Regions from separate parts of the Paenibacillus sp. 7541 genome, predicted to be linked through region 3. Evidence: riboswitches for the same ligand, from Rfam matches in the RefSeq annotation. Region 3 holds a riboswitch; each other region holds the start of a gene.
The links. Region 3 has a riboswitch for cyclic di-AMP ahead of CHH75_RS23945 (C40 family peptidase). Riboswitches for the same ligand answer to the same signal wherever they lie in the genome.
Positions count from the first base shown of each region.

Region 1: another riboswitch for cyclic di-AMP. It lies ahead of ehuB (ectoine/hydroxyectoine ABC transporter substrate-binding protein EhuB); the one in region 3 lies ahead of CHH75_RS23945 (C40 family peptidase).
Region 2: another riboswitch for cyclic di-AMP. It lies ahead of CHH75_RS11035 (TrkH family potassium uptake protein); the one in region 3 lies ahead of CHH75_RS23945 (C40 family peptidase).
Region 4: another riboswitch for cyclic di-AMP. It lies ahead of CHH75_RS22085 (resuscitation-promoting factor); the one in region 3 lies ahead of CHH75_RS23945 (C40 family peptidase).

Region 1 is NZ_NQLZ01000026.1:19,089-23,610, reverse strand. It holds gene ehuD (ectoine/hydroxyectoine ABC transporter permease subunit EhuD) at 1-38, opposite strand, end outside; gene ehuC (ectoine/hydroxyectoine ABC transporter permease subunit EhuC) at 41-694, opposite strand; gene ehuB (ectoine/hydroxyectoine ABC transporter substrate-binding protein EhuB) at 696-1,550, opposite strand; cyclic di-AMP (ydaO/yuaA leader) riboswitch at 1,923-2,069, opposite strand; gene CHH75_RS16130 (AI-2E family transporter) at 2,196-3,275, opposite strand; gene cls (cardiolipin synthase) at 3,495-4,522, shown strand, end outside.
Region 2 is NZ_NQLZ01000016.1:99,525-104,046, forward strand. It holds gene CHH75_RS11025 (LysR family transcriptional regulator) at 1-39, shown strand, start outside; gene CHH75_RS11030 (potassium channel family protein) at 153-827, opposite strand; partial or broken gene CHH75_RS11035 (TrkH family potassium uptake protein) at 845-2,183, opposite strand; cyclic di-AMP (ydaO/yuaA leader) riboswitch at 2,253-2,411, opposite strand; gene CHH75_RS11040 (CPBP family intramembrane glutamic endopeptidase) at 2,725-4,407, shown strand; gene uvrC (excinuclease ABC subunit UvrC) at 4,382-4,522, opposite strand, start outside.
Region 3 is NZ_NQLZ01000056.1:2,411-6,932, forward strand. It holds gene CHH75_RS23935 (M1 family metallopeptidase) at 1-327, shown strand, start outside; gene CHH75_RS23940 (hypothetical protein) at 339-1,166, shown strand; cyclic di-AMP (ydaO/yuaA leader) riboswitch at 1,436-1,574, shown strand; gene CHH75_RS23945 (C40 family peptidase) at 1,579-2,052, shown strand; gene CHH75_RS23950 (GNAT family N-acetyltransferase) at 2,387-2,926, shown strand; gene CHH75_RS23955 (c-type cytochrome) at 3,086-3,442, shown strand; gene CHH75_RS23960 (4a-hydroxytetrahydrobiopterin dehydratase) at 3,744-4,061, opposite strand; gene CHH75_RS23965 (hypothetical protein) at 4,168-4,461, opposite strand.
Region 4 is NZ_NQLZ01000044.1:10,943-15,464, reverse strand. It holds gene rnmV (ribonuclease M5) at 1-551, opposite strand, end outside; gene CHH75_RS22085 (resuscitation-promoting factor) at 750-1,958, opposite strand; cyclic di-AMP (ydaO/yuaA leader) riboswitch at 2,225-2,437, opposite strand; gene CHH75_RS22080 (TatD family hydrolase) at 2,622-3,410, opposite strand; gene CHH75_RS22075 (HD domain-containing protein) at 3,527-4,522, opposite strand, start outside.

The DNA of each region.
Region 1 (4,522 bases), on a different contig from region 3:
TGCGGCAGCACATCAAGCACATAATTCCAATCCCACATCTCTATAGCCTCCCCGCTGTCAATTTCCGCTCAAGCAGCTTCACACCCACGGAGACCAGTGTTGCCATGACAAAATACATCAGCAGCAGCAAAATCAATATTTCCGTCGTCCAGGAGATGTAGTTGTTGCGGAGCACCATCGCCTGGTACGTAAGATCTGCCATCGTGATGAAATACACCAGCGACGTCGACTTGATCAGCTCCACCAGCTGATTGCCAAATGGCGGCAGCATGCGCAGGGAGGCCTGGGGAAGTATGATGTTCCACATTCGCTGCCACGGCTTCATATTGAGCGCCACCGCCGCTTCCCACTGTCCCTTCGGCACCGCAAGAATCGCACTGCGGACAATCTCGGAGCCGTATGCGCCGAAGTTGAGTCCGATCGCCAGCACGGCCGCTGCCATCTTCGGCAGCTCGATCCCGATAAACGGCAATGCAAAGTACAGCCAGAACAGCTGCACCAGCAGCGACGTTCCCCGGAATACTTCCACGTACACCGCCATCACCGTCCGCACGATCCACAGTTTGGACAGGCGCCCCAAACCGGCAATAAAGGCTGCGACAATGGCTAGCACCGCGGATAGCAGCGCCACGATGACGGTGATCTCCGCGCCCTTCAGCAGGGTAGGCAAAAATTCAATCCAAGACGATGGCATTTTATTCCCCGCACGCTGCGACTGCCGTCATATCGCCAGGAAGCTCATCCTCGGTAAATCCGAATTCCTGCAAAATCTCCAGCAGCTCGCCAGACTCCTTCATCTTCTGCAGCTCCGCATTGTAAGCCTGTTGGAATTCCGTGTCGGCCTGACGGAAAGCCGTGGCACCGTATCCGCGTACGCTCTCCCCGTCGATGACCGGCTGCTCGAAATCGGCGACCCGCTCAATCTGATCATCACTAGCCGAATCCAGCATCGCCTGCAGCGATGGACCCGTCATCGTAATCGCTTGAACCCGGTCGGCCTGCAGTGCGCTGATCGCGGACGCCTGGTCCGGAACCTGGATGATGCGCTCGGATGGAATCCCCGATTTCTCCATGTAGCCGATCTCCACAGCACCGGTCATGACGGCAACCCTCGCTTCCTCGTTCGCAGCGATATCCTCGTAGCTGCCAAGGTTCAGCGGGTTCCCCTGCTTCACGGCCAGCGCTTCGCCGATGCTGTACTCCGGATCAGCGAACAGGACAGCCGAGCAGCGGTCGGGCGTGATGAACATCCCGGCCGTGATCATGTCAAAGCGGTTCGCCTGCAGCCCGGCGATCAGCGAGCCGAATTCGGTAAGCTCCCCCCGCATTTCCCCAACGCCAAGCCGCTCGAGAATGACGCGGGCGATCTCGACCGCCTCCCCTGTCAGCTCGCCATCGGCCGTCTGATAGGCGTAAGGCTTCTCGTTCGCGAAGCCGACCGTAACATACCCTCTCTCGATCGCCTTCTCCAGCGTGCTGCCTTGATCCCCGCATGCTGCAAGCACGCTAACCAGCACCAAACTAAGCAACAACAGAGCCACTTTTTGCAATTTCAAACCTTCCCACAACCTTTCTTGAAATCTGTGAATGCCTGTTTTAGGCATGAATAAATAAACCTAGTAAACTCATATTTCAACTAGGTTTTCATAGGGTCAAAATCCGTTTCAACGCTCCCATTATCCAGCGTTAATAATCGACTTTTCCTTATACTCCACGTCACTTGTACCGCCTGTGGATATGCATATGGACTTGCTTGGCGCTTACTCTACGCCCGGTTGATTGCCACCTCCTCTTCTTAACCAACGAAAAAAGACCTCTTGCAGGGGGATCCGAACATAGCTCCGCCAGCATGGGGTCAATGAAAAGAGAAAAGGCCCCTGTTCCATAGAATTAAGGGCCTTGGTATCAATCTCAATTATGTAATAAGACCCATCCACTGCTGACGAGGTTAGCTGACGGACTCGGGTAAGATGGTACCCTACACTTGACAATCAAGTGACTCGCCCCTAAAAAAACTGGTTCCCCCGCTTTCCGGACTTAAGCAACCGGAAACTAAGCGTGTGTTCATAATACAGGGAATGCTAGGAAATGTCAAACCGATCCAGCCCTTTAAGCGGTGAAGGATCGGCTGAAAACCGCATCACACAAGGCATTCCGCAAACTTAAAGAATTCATTGACGGGGTGTTCATCCCCCCTATAACTGCTCCCATCTCTCCTTGAAGAACAGCTCGTAAATCCGGCTGATCAGAATTTTGAGAATCATGTAAACCGGAACGACCAGCAAGACTCCGATAATGCCAGCCAGGTCCTGTCCGACCAGGACAAGCACAATGATGGTGATCGGATGAATGTCCAGCTGCTTGCCAAAAATATACGGACCGATCAGATTATCCTGTATCTGCTGGGCCACCAGAATGATGACAAGCGACCATATCGCGGTGGATGGCGACTGGATCAAACCAATAATAATGATCGGGATCGAGGACACGATAGCCCCGATAAACGGGATGAAGTTCGCAATGACCGCAACGACCGTCAGCAGCAGCGCATACGGAAGCCCAATAATGAGGAAGCCCACATACATCAAGACCCCCAGTGCAAAATTGACAATCACCCTACCTACGATGAAGCCTTTGAGCGCACTGTCGATTTCACCAAGCACCGACGCGCCGACTTCCTTGAAACGGTTCGGCAGAAAGCGGACGATCAGCTCGCCGAATTTGCCGCCCTCCTTCAGCATGTAGTACAGCAGGATCGGGAAGATGAACATAATGATCGCAAATTCCGATATAATTCCCACCAAATTCACGACATATTCCGTCAGGAACGTAAAGCCTCGGTTCAAATATTCTGTCAGCGTCGTTAACGGATTGAAGCCTTCCGGAAACACACCTTCCAGGAAGCCGCTTTGCTCCAGCTCCAGCATCTTCTTGTTCAAGGCAGCGAAAATCGCCGGCGCATTGTCCACCAGGGCAATGATCTGCGCTTTAAGAGAGGGCCAGACCCCGATGAGAAAGCCGACCAGGATCCCCCCAAACACAACATAGAGCAGCAAAATCGCCAGCGTCCGGTTCATCTTCTTCCTCTCCATTAGAGCCACCAGCGGCCTCAGCAGATAATAGAAAAAACCGCTCAGCATCAGCGGAACGATGATCACCGAAATAAAGGATAATAGAGGGTTGAATATGAAGCTGACTAACGAGCAAAGGTAAATGATAATCAGAACGAGAATAACGGCAAAACAGAACTTAAAAAACTTGTTCATCTTCAGCAATAGCGACTCCCCATCTCCTTATGTTTCAATTATCGTATCATGCAGAAGACCGGCTTTTCAAACGGCAGCGAAGAAGCGGGATACACATCCTTCTTGCCGCCTCAATTGACGCTCAATCTCACGGCCCATTTGGGTGCCGGATATATACTTCTTGTAACAGCTCCAGTATAATATGAAGCGTTATCCGGACAAGGCTGAAAGGTAGGGGGAACTTTTTTCATGGATGTTACGTCCATCATCATTAGCTTCATCTTCGTCCTTAATATCGCATTGGCCGTGATCGTTGTGTTTCAGGAGAGGCGGGATGTCGGCTCGACATGGGCCTGGCTGCTCGTTCTATTCTTCATTCCGGTACTCGGATTCGTGCTGTACCTGCTGTTTGCTCAGAATTTGCGGCATATCCGCCTGTTCCACTGGGATGATCTCCAGAAGACCGGTATTGAGAAGGTGCTGCTTGCCCAGATGAGCGACATTAACAGCGGGCAGTTTTCGTTCCGCAACCGGGTTGCGGCCTGCAACAGCGATTTGATCCATATGCACATCAACGAGAATCAGGCGATCCTGACCGATGATAACCATGTGGAGATTTTCACCGACGGTAAAGAGAAATTCGATCGGTTGTTCCAGGACATTGAGGAAGCCAAAGAGTATATTCATCTCCAATATTACATCATTCGTAGAGACCAGCTGGGCAAGCAACTAATCGCCGCCCTGACCCGCAAGGCCAAGGAAGGCGTGAAAGTCCGCGTGCTGTACGACGAGCTGGGCTCCAGAAAGCTGACCAAAGGCTTTTTCAAAAAGTTTCGGGAAGCTGGCGGAGAGGCCGAGGCGTTCTTTCCGTCCAAACTGCGCTTTGTCAATCTGCGTCTGAACTATCGGAATCACCGCAAGCTGGTCATCATCGACGGCGACATCGGGTATGTCGGAGGCTTCAACGTCGGAGACGAGTATCTCGGACTCAACTCCAAATTCGGCTACTGGCGGGATACTCACCTGAGAATCCAGGGACAAGCGGTATATGCGATGCAGGTCCGGTTCATTCTGGACTGGAATCAGGCGTCCCATCATCATGACATCTCCTATGAGCCGAACTTGTTTCCCAAGATCAATTCGCCCGGCAATGTGGGCATCCAGATCGTGACGAGCGGTCCCGACTCGGAGTATGAGCATATCAAAAACGGGTATATCAAAATGATCTCGGCGGCCAAAAAATCCATTTACATTCAGACACCTTACTTTATCCCGGA
Region 2 (4,522 bases), on a different contig from region 3:
GAGGTGCTGTTCACTGAGCTGCGCAAGCTGAAGGCATAGGGGCAGGCTTGCAACCCACAGTAGCCGCCTAGCCTTATGACAACAAAGCGATCATCTATACACCGCATGTTCCGTGTACGCATGATCGCTTCTTCCTATTATATAAGTGCGGATTAACCTTCCTGCGAGTTGACAACCTCATTCTCAAATCGTTCCACGTTCTCATTCGAACCGATAACCACCATAATGTCACCGGCATGCAGCACATCCATCGCCGTTGGCGCCACAATGATGCCGGAAGGCTTGTTGACCGCCACGACGGTAACCCCATAACGAACCCGCGTGTTAAGCTCGCTTAATGTTTTTCCATCCATGCAGTCCGTCACCGTCAGCTCAACGACCAGATAGTCTTTGGACAGCTCGATATAATCGAGAAGGTTAGGGGTAACGAGCTGATGAGCCACACGAATGCCCATATCTCTTTCCGGGAAGATCACCCGGTCTACGCCCAGCTTCTCCAGCGCTCTGCCGTGCAGCACCGATATCGCTTTGGCCACGACCGTGCCCACACCAAGCTCCTTCAGCAATATAGCTGAAAGAATGCTCATCTGGATATCGTCGCCGATCGCCACAATGCCGCAGTCGAAGTTGCGGACGCCAAGCGACTTCAGCACTCCCTCATCCGTAGCATCCGCCACGACGGTATGCGTCAGCAGCTCGCTCATATCCTCCACAACCTCTTCGTCCCGGTCGATGCCCAGAACTTCATACCCCTGCTCCATCAGTTCAATGGCGAGGCTCGATCCGAACCGCCCTAGACCGATCACTACAAACTGTTTTGGTTTCATGTTTCCCGTCATGCTCCTTACCCAATAATCATTTTGCCTTCCGGATAACGGTACAATTCTTTGTTTTTATTCGGACCCAGCGCATACACGAGCGTCAGCAGTCCAAGCCGTCCCGCAAACATCGTGAAACAGATCAGCACCTTGCCGAAGGCCGTCAAATGAGGTGTCAGCCCCATCGACAGCCCAACGGTGCCGAAGGCCGATGTCGCCTCAAACAAGATCTCCAGAAAATGTCCATCCTCCGTAGGATAAAATCATCGCAACGGTCAGCACAAGCAGCACCGCGAGCAAAGCAATCGTCAATGCCTTCAGAATCCGCTCCTGAGCCAGCCGGTAGTGGAACAGCACAATGTCCTGACGTCCGCGCATCATGGCGACCACCGCCCCGATCATCACCGTAAAAGTCGTCGTTTTGATCCCGCCCCCGGTCGATCCCGGAGAGGCGCCGATAAACATCAGAATGACGATGAAAAATTGTGTCGCCTGCCTCATTCCCGTAATGTCAATCGTGTTCACTCCGGCCGTTCGGGGCGTGACCGACTGGAGCAGGGCCGCCAGCGTTTTGCCGCCGCCATCCAGGGCACCGAGCGTTCTCGGATTCGTGAACTCGAACACCATAATGACAACGGCTCCGACCAATATGAGCGCTCCGCTCATGGACAGAACGACCTTCGAATGCAGGGACAGCTTCCGTTTCTGGCGAAAATCAATCAGATCCGACAATACCACAAATCCAAGTCCCCCGGAAACGATTAAAAATATGGAAACGATGTTGATCAGCGGGTCACTCACGTACCCCGTAAAGCTGTGAAATTGTCCAAACAGATCAAAGCCCGCGTTATTAAACAGCGATATGGCATGAAAAATCCCGAAATAAACGGCCTGCCCGGCCGGCATGTCAAACGCCCAGCGTATCGAGAACAACGTGGCACATACGGCTTCAATAACAAATGTATAAATAATTACCCTCCTGATCAGCCGTACAATCCCTTCCACTGATGTCTGGTTCATGGCCTCCTGCAGCACCAGCCGGTCCTTGAACGAGATGCGCCGCTTGAACATCAGCGCGAACAGCGTTGCCATCGTCATAAAGCCTAATCCGCTAATCTGGATGAGCAGCATGATCACAAGCTCGCCAAAGGTGCTGTAAGTTGTCGCCGTATCAACGACGACTAGACCTGTCAGACATACAGCCGATGTCGCGGTAAACAAGGCGTCAATCGCTCCAAGCGGCTCCCTGCTGGTTGTTGCCACCGGCAACATCAGCAGCATTGTCCCGATCCCGATGAGCGCTGCGAAGCCAAGCGTCAGGATTTGCGGCGGGGACAACTTGAGCCAAAATAATTTCGGGTTCAACTTGTTCACCTTCTGTTGATAAAAGTCAAAGAAAAAAAGACACTGGAAATCCAATGCCCCTTTCTGTTCTGGTTCCTGTGCTGCAGCCTACGAGGTTAGCTGACGGGTTCGGGCTTTCACAGGTTGCCCTATTCCTCCTCATTCATGATGAATCATGAATGACTTAGGAAATTCACCCCAATTACATGGTTCCCCCATTTTCTGGTCGAAATTCGGCTGTCTTATTTTCTTTGCTGAAAGCATGATGTGATTATAACGCAATCGCCTCACGAACCCAATGCTGTTTTTGCTGCAAAATATCTTTAAAAACGTCCGATTTGGGCATATTCAAGAATACGAGCACCTGCTTCTCTTGCATTTTCGTAAGCTTTCATTCGTTTTCATCGATTATTTAAAAAAATGACAGAGGGATAAGCTCCGTGAAGGGCACATATCTATGTTATATTGACTTATAGTTGTTTAAACTCTTCCACATCCGATACTTTCATACTGACGATAGGTATCTAATTTGCAGCAGTTATCCATCTCGAGGAGGAATTTCATGAATCGAATTCAAGAACCGCTGAAACTCAAAGCTAATTTCAGAACATTAATGATTCCAGCCATCGTCGGCCTCGTCTTGTTTCTGCTTCTGCAGATCGTGCTGCCCACCGCCGCCGATCCGGAGCTTCAGACGTCTGTTGTGATCACCAAGGAGGAAGCCTCACAGGCTGCCTCGGAATTTGCCAAGGACCAGTTAGGCTTCCCTGTAGAAGAAGCGACAGAAACGCTGGTGACTTATCAGTCGAATTCTGCGTTGTATGGATATTTGACCAAAGAGAAGAAGCTCGACGAGTACAATAAAACCTATGAGCAACAATATCCCTATGACGTATTCCGTGTTCGCTTCACGCTTCCGGGCTTGGACGCGCTGCTGGTGGATGTACATATGCAGACCGCGGCGGTTATCAGCTATACCCTTGATGCCGCGCACTCGAGCTATGACCGGATTGAGCTGAATACCGGCGCGGTACGGCGGGAAATGCTGCTGCTAGCCGAAGGCAACATGACCTTGTCCGAGAAACAGGCACTGGCAGAGCCCTGGCTCCAAAGGTCCGGCTATGATCCAGCCAGCCTGGAACTGCTTACGCAGGAGGGCGAGCCCAAGCTGGAATATGCCGATCCGTCAAAATCCGTTCTGGATGCTCAGCTGAAACTGGAGTTCACGTTCGAAGACCGCCAGCTGCGCTCGTATCAGCAGGCCTTCGATGTTCCGGAGCAGCATACCGCCTATGTGGAGAAGCAAACGCAAAACGCGCTTATGCTTACGCTGATCGGGTACGGTTTGTTCACCCTCGTGCTCGGAATTCTCGCGATTGTATACAGCGTGAAAACACGTGCCCACACTTCTTTTAAACGCGGAGTGTTTCTGGCGCTGCTGCTGTTTGTCATCCAGATGCTGAACACCTACAATTTGATGCCTGTGTTCAAAGCCCAGGGGATGTCCAGTTTCGGAATTGCATTCATGATGATCTTTTATGTAATATATTCCCTCGTCTTCTCGGCCCTTCTGTACTTCTCGCTGGTGGGCGGAGACGGGCTGTGGCGTAAGGAGGACGGGCTCAATGTGTGGCCGCGGGCGAAGGAACCGGGTTATGGGCCGTATGTGCTCGACAGCATGAAGCTCGGCTATCTGTGGGCATTCATCTTGCTTGGCATTCAGTCGATCATCTTCATCATACTGAGCCTTACGCTGAATACCTGGGCAACGACGGATTCGGAGCAATCGCCATACAACATGCTGTATCCGTGGCTGTTTCCTTTGATGGCCTGGTTCGCTGGCATATCGGAAGAGGCCGTTTACCGGCTGTTCGGGATTAAAATGGTCAAAAAAATCGTGCGCAGCACCTTTGTCGCCAGCTTGATCACTTCGATCATTTGGGCTCTCGGACATACGCTGTATCCGATCTATCCGATTATTTCCCGACCCATCGAGCTGGTAATCATCGGCCTGCTGTTCAGTTATATCTTCCTGCGATACGGTTATTTGACCGCCATGTTCGCCCACGTCATCTTCAACAGCACCCTGATGGGAATCAGCCTGATCCTGCTGAGAGACGCAACCAACGTGGTGATGGGGGCCTTCTATATCGCGCTTCCAGCACTGGTCGCTTACGTCATTTACCGATTTAACCCGCAAAAAAAGGAGAAGCCGTATACTACGACTCCTCCCGAAGCGCTTTAAGAATATCATTCGCTAATTTTTCACCGATAGAAAGGGGCCGGAAGTCTTCGACACTGGCCTCTTTTATTTTTTTGACCGAGCCAAAATGCTTGAGCAGCATCTTCCGGCGCTTCTC
Region 3 (4,522 bases):
GGCTCGGAGGCGCAGCCGAAGTACGAATCGATCGTGAAGATTACCAGCAGAGACGGGGATATCGCCAATGTGCCGATTGTGTTTGCTTTTGAAGACGGGAAGACGTTGGAGAAGGTATGGAGCGGTCAGGACGGCCACGTCACGTACAAGCTCGAGTACAGCTCCCCGCTATCCTGGGCGATGGTGGATCCGAAATATACGATCGTGCTGGAGAACAACCATATCAACAACTATATGCGGACGGGAATGGATCCGAAGACGGTCACACGCTGGAACCTTAGCGTAACCAAGCTCCTGGAGACGCTGTTCGGCAGCCTGTCATGGTGAGGGGGGAAAACATGAAAAGCTATGCAAGCCAGGGTTGGGCCAGTGTAAAAGATCAGTTGTATGTCATCATTCTGCTGTTCCTGTACCGCCTGTTATGGGGCTATTGTCTTTATCGACTGGTCAAATCCGCCGTGGTCCCGCTCCTGATGCGATATCCAGATCCGGCTCCGAACGAGCTGAGCCGGCTCCTGTTCTTCTATGAAGGGGAGATGAGCCTGTCGCTTAGCTCCACCGTCCATACCTACGGCTGGCTGCTGATCGGCCTGCTGCTGATTCGTATGCTGCTGACGCCGCTCATTCAGGCCGGTATATTCTACAACCTCCATCAGGAGGCCAAGGGGGAACGAGGGCTGTTCTTTTTCATCGGCATCCGCAAATGGTGGAGAACGGTCTCCGTATTCTATGTGGCCGAGCTTGTGCTTACCTTCGCCCCTGCATACTGGCTTGTGCCCAAAATGCTGCCCCTGTTGATTAACTCGATCCAGGAGCCAGCACTCTTGCTGCGTGTGCTGCCCTTTGCGGCCGGCTGGCTGCTGTACGCCTACCTCATGAAGCTGCTCCTGTTGTACATGCAGTTCGGACGGACGGGCAGCGTCAGCATGACCGCCTCAATTGTGGCCTGTCTCAAGCGGCTCGGCACGGCAAGCCTGCTCTCGATCACGATCGGCGGATCAGCGCTGCTGGTTGTGCTGCTTCTCAGCGCCGTCTCCTTCTACTGGGCAGGGCTGCTTGCTCTTATAATTCAGCAGGCTTCCTACTTCCTGCACGGCCTGTTCCGCATCTGGTCGATCTCCGCCCAATATCATCTATGGAAATCGGGTACCGCTGACCATACATGAACCGTGTTATATGCCTTCGATGGCTGTCCATATACCGCTGCCGTTTCCAAATTAATTACAATTTTTTAACTGCAAATCAACAAATCCCTATTCCAGCTGTCTGGAAATAGGGATTTTTGTTTAAAAAAATAGTTTCCTCGTTTGCCAAATTGATAATACTCTGCTAAAATAACGAATATGTTAGTAACAACTTTGTCATCTTTGTTGTAACTTTTGTCATCAAGTCATCTTGTCGCAGCGTCGTGTAGGCAGAGTGAAACTTAAATTAACATGTTATCGAGCCGAATTCCCGCATTTACGGGAAGCGGGGGATCCGTTTTGGGTGAATTGATCTCGCTAGAGAGGGATCATAGGGTGACCTTCAACCGAACCCTTAAGCTAACCTCGCAGGCTGTGGAAGGAGCTTTTTATTTTGAAGAAGAAACTCGCGGCCGTATCCATCGGCCTTGTCCTTGCATTAAGCTTTGGAACAGGAAGCGCTTTTGCCGATTCCAAACTCAACAATGCCATTAAGCCCGTCATTGGTGTATCTTACAAATCAGGCGGAACGACAACCCAAGGGTTTGATTGCTCCGGTTTCACCACTTATATTTTCAAGAAGCTTGGAATTACCCTTCCTCGCACATCCGCAGCACAGTACAAAGTCGGAACTGCGGTATCGAAGAGCGACCTGAAGCCTGGTGATCTTGTATTCTTCAACACATCCGGCAGAGGTGTATCTCATGTCGGCATTTATGTCGGTGACGGCAAGTTTGCTCATTCTTCTTCGTCGCGCGGTGTCATTGTCAGTCCGCTGAGCCAAGATTACTATGCTAAGCGTTATGTAGGCGCCAAACGCGTCATGAGCCAAAGCACTTATAAAGCAGTAGCTGCTAACTACAACTAATAAGCAATCATATCGAATCATATAAGCCGCTGGACCGGGGATTGTAGCAGATCATCCATCCGCCGGCTTTTTTCTTGTTCTGTATATATGTATAACGTTTAAGATCGTCAAAAAGTTCCAATCGCGGCATTTTATTTTTCGATTTTTTTCGGAAGTAAGTTCCAGAAGTAAGTTGCGGGAGCAAGCGCTCCGCTTCCTACCTACCATTCCTATACCCGTTTTCAAATATAAAGAAACAGCCGTATGAACAGGCCTTCACCGGTTTATGCTAGTAATCAGATATCACATGGTTTGATCAGAGCAGCAAATGAAAAGCAAAGGAGCAGCACATTGTATGCAGGAGCCATCCATAACCTTTCATACCGTCACGATGACCGAGGAACACGCCGCCGAGATTACTTCCTGGTCTTACCCTCCCCCTTACAACATTTATGGCTGGCTGCCGTGGGAGCAAATGCAGATGCTCGGCATTGAGTTCGGCGATCCGGACATCCGTAAGCAGCAATATGTATCTGTGCTGGACCAGCAGCAGCGTCTGTGGGGATTCGGGCAGCTGTTTCCGATGCATGAGGTCACCCGGCTCGGGCTTGGCATGCGGCCTGATTGGTGCGGCCAGGGAATGGGTAAAGCCTTTGTAAAAGCGATTGTGGATGAAGCGATCCGCAGACGGCCTGCCGATGAAATCGACCTGGAGGTACTGGCTTGGAATGAACGCGCGATTCGGGCTTACGAGAAATCCGGCTTCCGGATGACGGATACGTATGAGCGGCTGACCCCGGAGGGCATGGCGCTGTTCCACTGCATGGTGTACACCCCCGCTCCAAGTGCCGGGGCAACCGATTCGGACGCCGCAGGACCGGATCAAACGATGTGAGGGTTGGCAAGTACAAATGGCACAATTTTGTGTACTTTATGTTAAGTCGGCCTTGAACGTTGCTTTTTTTGTCACAACTGGCTATGATGTCATAGGATGTTCGTTTATAATGGAAGTAAGTGCAAAAAGTGCAGTATACATAGAAGGGACGATATAACGATGCAAAAATGGATTATGAGCGGATTGTTCTTCTTTGCATGCGCCTTGGCTGTTGTGCTAATGTTTACGCTTCCAGGAAGAGAAGCTGAAATTGCAGAAGAGAAGCCTACCATGCCTGAAGTAACGCTGGATGCGGCGGCTGCAGAAGCCACGCTGAGAGCCAGCTGTATTTCCTGCCACGGTGATCAGCTCCAAGGCGGAATGGGGCCAGCCCTTGACCAAATCGGCGCAGAGATGGATGTTAATTCCATTTACAACATTATCGCTAAAGGCCGCAGACAAATGCCTGCATTCGAAAATCAGCTGCAAGCTGAAGAAATCGCCAATATCGCGCTGTATCTTTCTGAGCAAAAATAATAAGCAATCCCATGCACAAAACACGCTTGCACCGGAATTCGCTCCGGGTACAAGCGTGTTTTTAGTTGGATGGGATCATGTGGATCGAACGCGATAGCAGAGCTTACGAATCGCCTGTCCCATCATGCCCTACCAATGCCAACGTCACATAAGGGAAAGGTACTGTCGTAAGATGCCCGGAATGAATATTCTGGATGCCCGATTGTCGATCACCACTTGATAAGCCGCGTTAGCCGAAACTTTCTATATAGGATGCGCAAGAGGCCGGTCTGAACAACAAACCAACCATCGCCCTCCCGATTTATGTAGCGGAGTCTCTGCTGTCGTTCGAGCGGCTCTTCTCGTACGCTTCATTGAATTGCTGCGCTTCCTTGATGTCCACAGCCGTAATGCCGCCTTCATCCCAGGAGGTGAGGCGCAGTGTTACCGTTTTGTAGTCAATCGTGATGTAGGGATGATGCCCGAATGCTTCTGAAATGGCAGCCACTTCATCAACGAAGGCGATTCCCTTCATGAACGAGGAAAAGGTATACTTCCGTACGATCCATCTCCCCTGCTCAAACTCCCAGCCCTCCAGCTTCTCCAGATGAGCTTCTACTTCCTGCTGCGTGTAAAGCATCTTATCTTCCTCCCCATCATACCTTCCCCAAGCCGACGCCTGCTCTCTCGGGGCCATTCCTTCATCTATTGTATTCTTCCCTCAATTGGTTGATAACCGAACGGTTCTACACTAGGGCTACGAAAGCAGCCTCTTCATCCCCGATGAGAACATGGATCCTATAGTTCGTCTTGTCGTGAATAACCACCCCGCTTCCTACGGAAATGACCGGTTCGGTGCCCAAGGCGTAGAACAGATCCTCAGCCAGCGCCTCATGAACCTCCGACTTCTCCTGATGGCCCAGGTGACCCCAGTCCTCCGGGTCCATTTCAAAAAATAGATAACTATCCGGTATCCGGCCTACCGCCTCGGTCAAATCAGCCAAAATATCACCGTAATCTCTTCCGTGCCTTACACCCACATGAATCACTCCTTTCAGCCGATTCCTGATCGTATGCCTTTCATCTTATTATACCGGAAAA
Region 4 (4,522 bases), on a different contig from region 3:
GATGACTCCAAGCCTCCTTCATCCAGCTTCGCCAGCGCAGCTGCAAATTCCTCACGTGTAATCTGGAACATTCCGAGCCGCTTGTAAAACTGCTTGCTGTTGCAATAGCCGATCCCCAGCAGATTGCCCATCTGCATGCGCCGCTGGGCTGCATCCGGATGAACCGTTAACCCGGCGTCAATCAGGTCGTCCATACTGATCTGGCTCTCTCTGCCTTCAAATGACGTATGCACACGTTCAAGCGCCCTTCTAATAGCCTCCGGCGATGCGTTCTCCACCCCGATGTCCCCTTTGCGGGTCGCATCTTCCTCCGGGATGAAGGCATGCTTGCAGCCAGGCACATGCCGATCTATAATCTTCCGGATTCTCTCGCCTGCATGATCGGGGTCAGTCAGAATAATGACGCCTCTCCGCTCCTTGGCAAGCGCGATCCGGCGCAGCGTATGCTGGTTGATGGCCGAGCCGCCGGTTTCAATCGTGTCGGCTTCAACCGCCCGCTTGATCGCAACCGTATCATCCCGGCCTTCCACCACGATAACTTCCTTGATCATACGATACAATCTTCCTTCCTCTTTCGCATCCGCCAGATGGCGTTCCGGCACATCGTTCATTCCAGCCGGTGCCAAGCTGTCCAAATCACAAAATAAAAGAAGAGGATGATCATCCTCTTCTTATCGTCAATGTATATTATAAGCTACATAGTATAGCATTATCATGGCAAAGTAAATTGGAATTATGGCTGGTCCAGGTTAATTGACATTCGGTTTTACCGGGCCGATGACATAGACGGTACGCCCGTTTTTGCGCCCGAAATTAATGGCTGCATTCAGCGAATCATAATAGACGTCGATTTTGTTGCCTTTGATCGCGCCGCCAGTATCTTCAGCGCGGCGGAAGCCCAGTCCTTCGATGTATACCCACCAGCCGATCGGAATGACGTTAGGGTCAACTGCAATCGTACGGCCCTCGGTCACTCGGGTTCCCGAAGCGGTACGTGTCCCGATGCCCGGCTGTTCCGAGGAATAGGCGGTCATGGATACATTGTTCAACACCTTGGTATATTTAAAATCAACACCGGCTTTGGAGACGACATTATTGTTATTCTCCGCTGCCTTGGCTTCTGGCGCCTTCTTCGCGGTGGCCAGCTTCGCAGATGTAGCCTTAACATTCACAGCAGCCGTCTGAACGGTCTGCTCCTCGACGATCTCCGGCTCCGGAGCCTTCTTGGTGCCGACTGCAATAATCTTATCCTTCGTTCTCCGTTCTACCTCTTGACCGATCTTCGTCTTGGAAACGAGCTTTCCGTCATGGTATACCTTCTCGTAATGATGAATCAGCACCCCGTTCTCGCCGCGTTGAATGACGCGGTTATCGCCTTTGACCAGAGAAGGGTCCGCCGTCTTGATCACGCGGAAGGTGCGGCTTTCCGGCTCCTGAACGGTTTGTTTCGTGACGCGGATGACACGGATATCCATGTTACCGGACAATTTCGTGTCTTCGGATGGCACAACTTTATCATCTACCCCGACCGTGATGCGAGCTTCCTTGAGCACATCAGCGACCGTATTCTGGGTGGTGAACAGCGTTTGAGTTTTGCTGTCAACTGTAATTTGGATTGGAACCGCACGCTCGATAATGATCCGGTCGCCGTCCTGAATCGCTCCATTCAGGGGCATCGACACCTGATCCTGCGGGTTCAACGTAATCGCCTGCTCATCCAGCACTTCTTGAAGCAGGGAACCACGCGTTTCGACTTTGGTCACTCGACCATCAACCACAAGATGAACTTCCTTACCCGTCTGATCATGAACAACCAGCGACACGAGCAATGAGACGGTGATGGCACCCATGGTGCCAAGCAACACCAATTGACGCAAATTTTCATGCTTCCATCGTAATGCGTAAGACATGCTGGATGATTGTGATTCATGGGTCTTCTCAGATTGAAAAACGCCCACTATTCCATCCTCCTTCATAGTCCCGCCGTCTGACAACGCATGAAATGCATTTGACGTGACTATAGCAAATTTTCCCACAGAGCGAACTGCTACTAAACGCCCTGCGTCAATCCCCGTCTTCCCGTCCATGCTTCGTCACCTCCTGTTTACCAACAGTATGACGATCACCTCTCCAATATTCAAAAACAAAAGAAGCCCTTGAAAGAGTACTAGAGGCTCTAACGTGGCTTCCTGATGACAATAATCATGGAAAAGGTGTGCACGAGAATTCCCCTCTTACTTCGCTTACGGAGTTAGCTGTCGGGTTTGGACGTAAGAGTGACGCCCTATGTCGGGAGCTTCGCTCATGGCGAAGTCCGTTCAATTCACCCCAAAGACTCGAATTACTGAAATCAAATACGGCCCGGCATCCCGCGGATGCATAAAGCTGTATCGGTTCCCCCGTTCCCCAAAAAGCAGGGATTAAGCGAGACGGTTCATGAAATGGTCCGCTGCAGATTCGAAATCTTGGCAGCTTCTTATCACTGAAAAGATGATATCCTGTTTACATGCAGGTTGTAAAGCAACAATCAACCACATTTTTCGAAGTAAATGGTTAAAATATTGTAATATCAACCTCTTTTGTATTAAAAAATCTTTAATTAATCGCAAATACTCTCTTTTTCACCGCTTTTGCTCCGGATTTTGTTTAATGGAAAATCGTTCCATAGCATTTCTCGTGGTAATCTCAGCCAGTTCTTCCACGGTAATTCCTTTCAATTCGGCCGCAGCCTCGGCCACCATCTTAACATATCCGCTCTCATTTCGCTTCCCCCGGAACGGGTGCGGTGTCAAATACGGCGAATCCGTCTCGATCAATAAACGATCCATCGGAACCTGAACAAGAACCTCCTTCGGCTGCTTGGCATTCTTGAACGTAATCGGCCCGCCAAAGGAAATATGAAAGCCCATATTCAGGCACAGCTTTGCCGTTTCCCAGCTCCCTGAGAAGGAATGCATCACGCCGCCTACCTCGGACGCCTTCTCCTCCCGCAAAATCTTCACAATATCCTCATGCGCATCCCGGTTATGAATGACAATCGGCATGCCGAGTTCACGCGCAAGGCCAATCTGCCGGCGAAGCACGCGGTGCTGAACCTCCTTCGGGGAGGTGTCCCAGTGATAGTCCAGGCCGATCTCTCCGATCGCAACCACCTTCTCGTGAGCACAGAGCGAGGCGATCCAGTCCAGATCCTCGTCCTTCATCGTAATCGCGTCTACAGGATGCCAGCCAACGGCCGCATAAATAAAGTCATAGGACTCCGCCAGCTTCATCGTTGTCGGAATGGTCTCCCGGTTAAAACCGATATTGATCATTCTTGATACGCCCGCTTCAAGCGCCCGGGCAATGACGGCCTCCCGGTCCTCGTCGAATTGATGCGCATCCAGATGGGTATGTGTGTCGAACAGCATCGCGTCATTTCCACTCCTTTGGGTTGCTTTTTGTCGCAAACTTGCTTTGCCTGCCCCCGATCTGTTTAAAAGTATAAGGGGGAACGCCGAGATTTCTAGCGCAGCCAGAATCTATCTTACAAGCTTTGTCTGAAAATATCTGTGATATGTTTAGGCATGCGGTCAAGCGCATCCTTCACTTTTTCCGCCGGGAAATACAGATGATAACGCCCTTGGTGAATCCCGCTTATAGAGCGCACAATCTCCGATACCTCCGAGATTTCCCGCAATTGATCATGACGATCAAGCAGCAGGATCTGCTTCTCGCTCGAAGGCATGCCCGAATGAAACCTATCATAAGGAAGATCGGTCGGAAAATCAATGGCAAGGTCATATTCCGGATGAAGGCCTGCTTGCCGGAATGCCTCGCGAATATCGTCGATGAAAGACTCGTCCATCATGTCAAATTCCACGTATTTATACAGTTTCCGGTGCATGAATCGACCGCATAATTCGCTAAGCTGCTTGTCCTCCTCGGCGGTCCATTGCAGAAATGCCGTTTGGATCAACGCTTCATCCAATTGCAAATACTGGCGGACGGATAGCGAACCTTCAAAGAGGGACGGCAGCGGCTCGATCATGAACTTAAATCGGTATCCCTGGCTATGCAGCTCCTTCGCTCTGCGGAAGATCTGTCGCAAAATAATTTCGGAGCTTCGCGTCACCGGATGGAAGTATACCTGCCAGTACATCTGATACCGGGACATCAGGTAATCCTCTACAGCGTGCATCCCTGATTCCTTGACGACGATGCGATCACGAAACGGACGCAGCAGCCGCAAAATCCGGTCAATATCAATCGTGCCATAATTAACCCCGGTATAATACGCATCGCGGAGCAAATAATCCATACGATCCGCATCCAGCGGGCTTGTCACGAGATTCATTACGATCGGCTTGTCATACGTCTTGCGAATGACGGAGGCTACCTTCTCTGGAAAGTCATCGCCAGCCTCCCGCAACACCTCGTTCACACAAGTATCTCCGAGCACAATTCTGCATGTCCAATCTTCGTGATCCATATCAAACGCTTCTTCCACCGAGTGGGAAAAGGGACCGTGACCTAGATCATG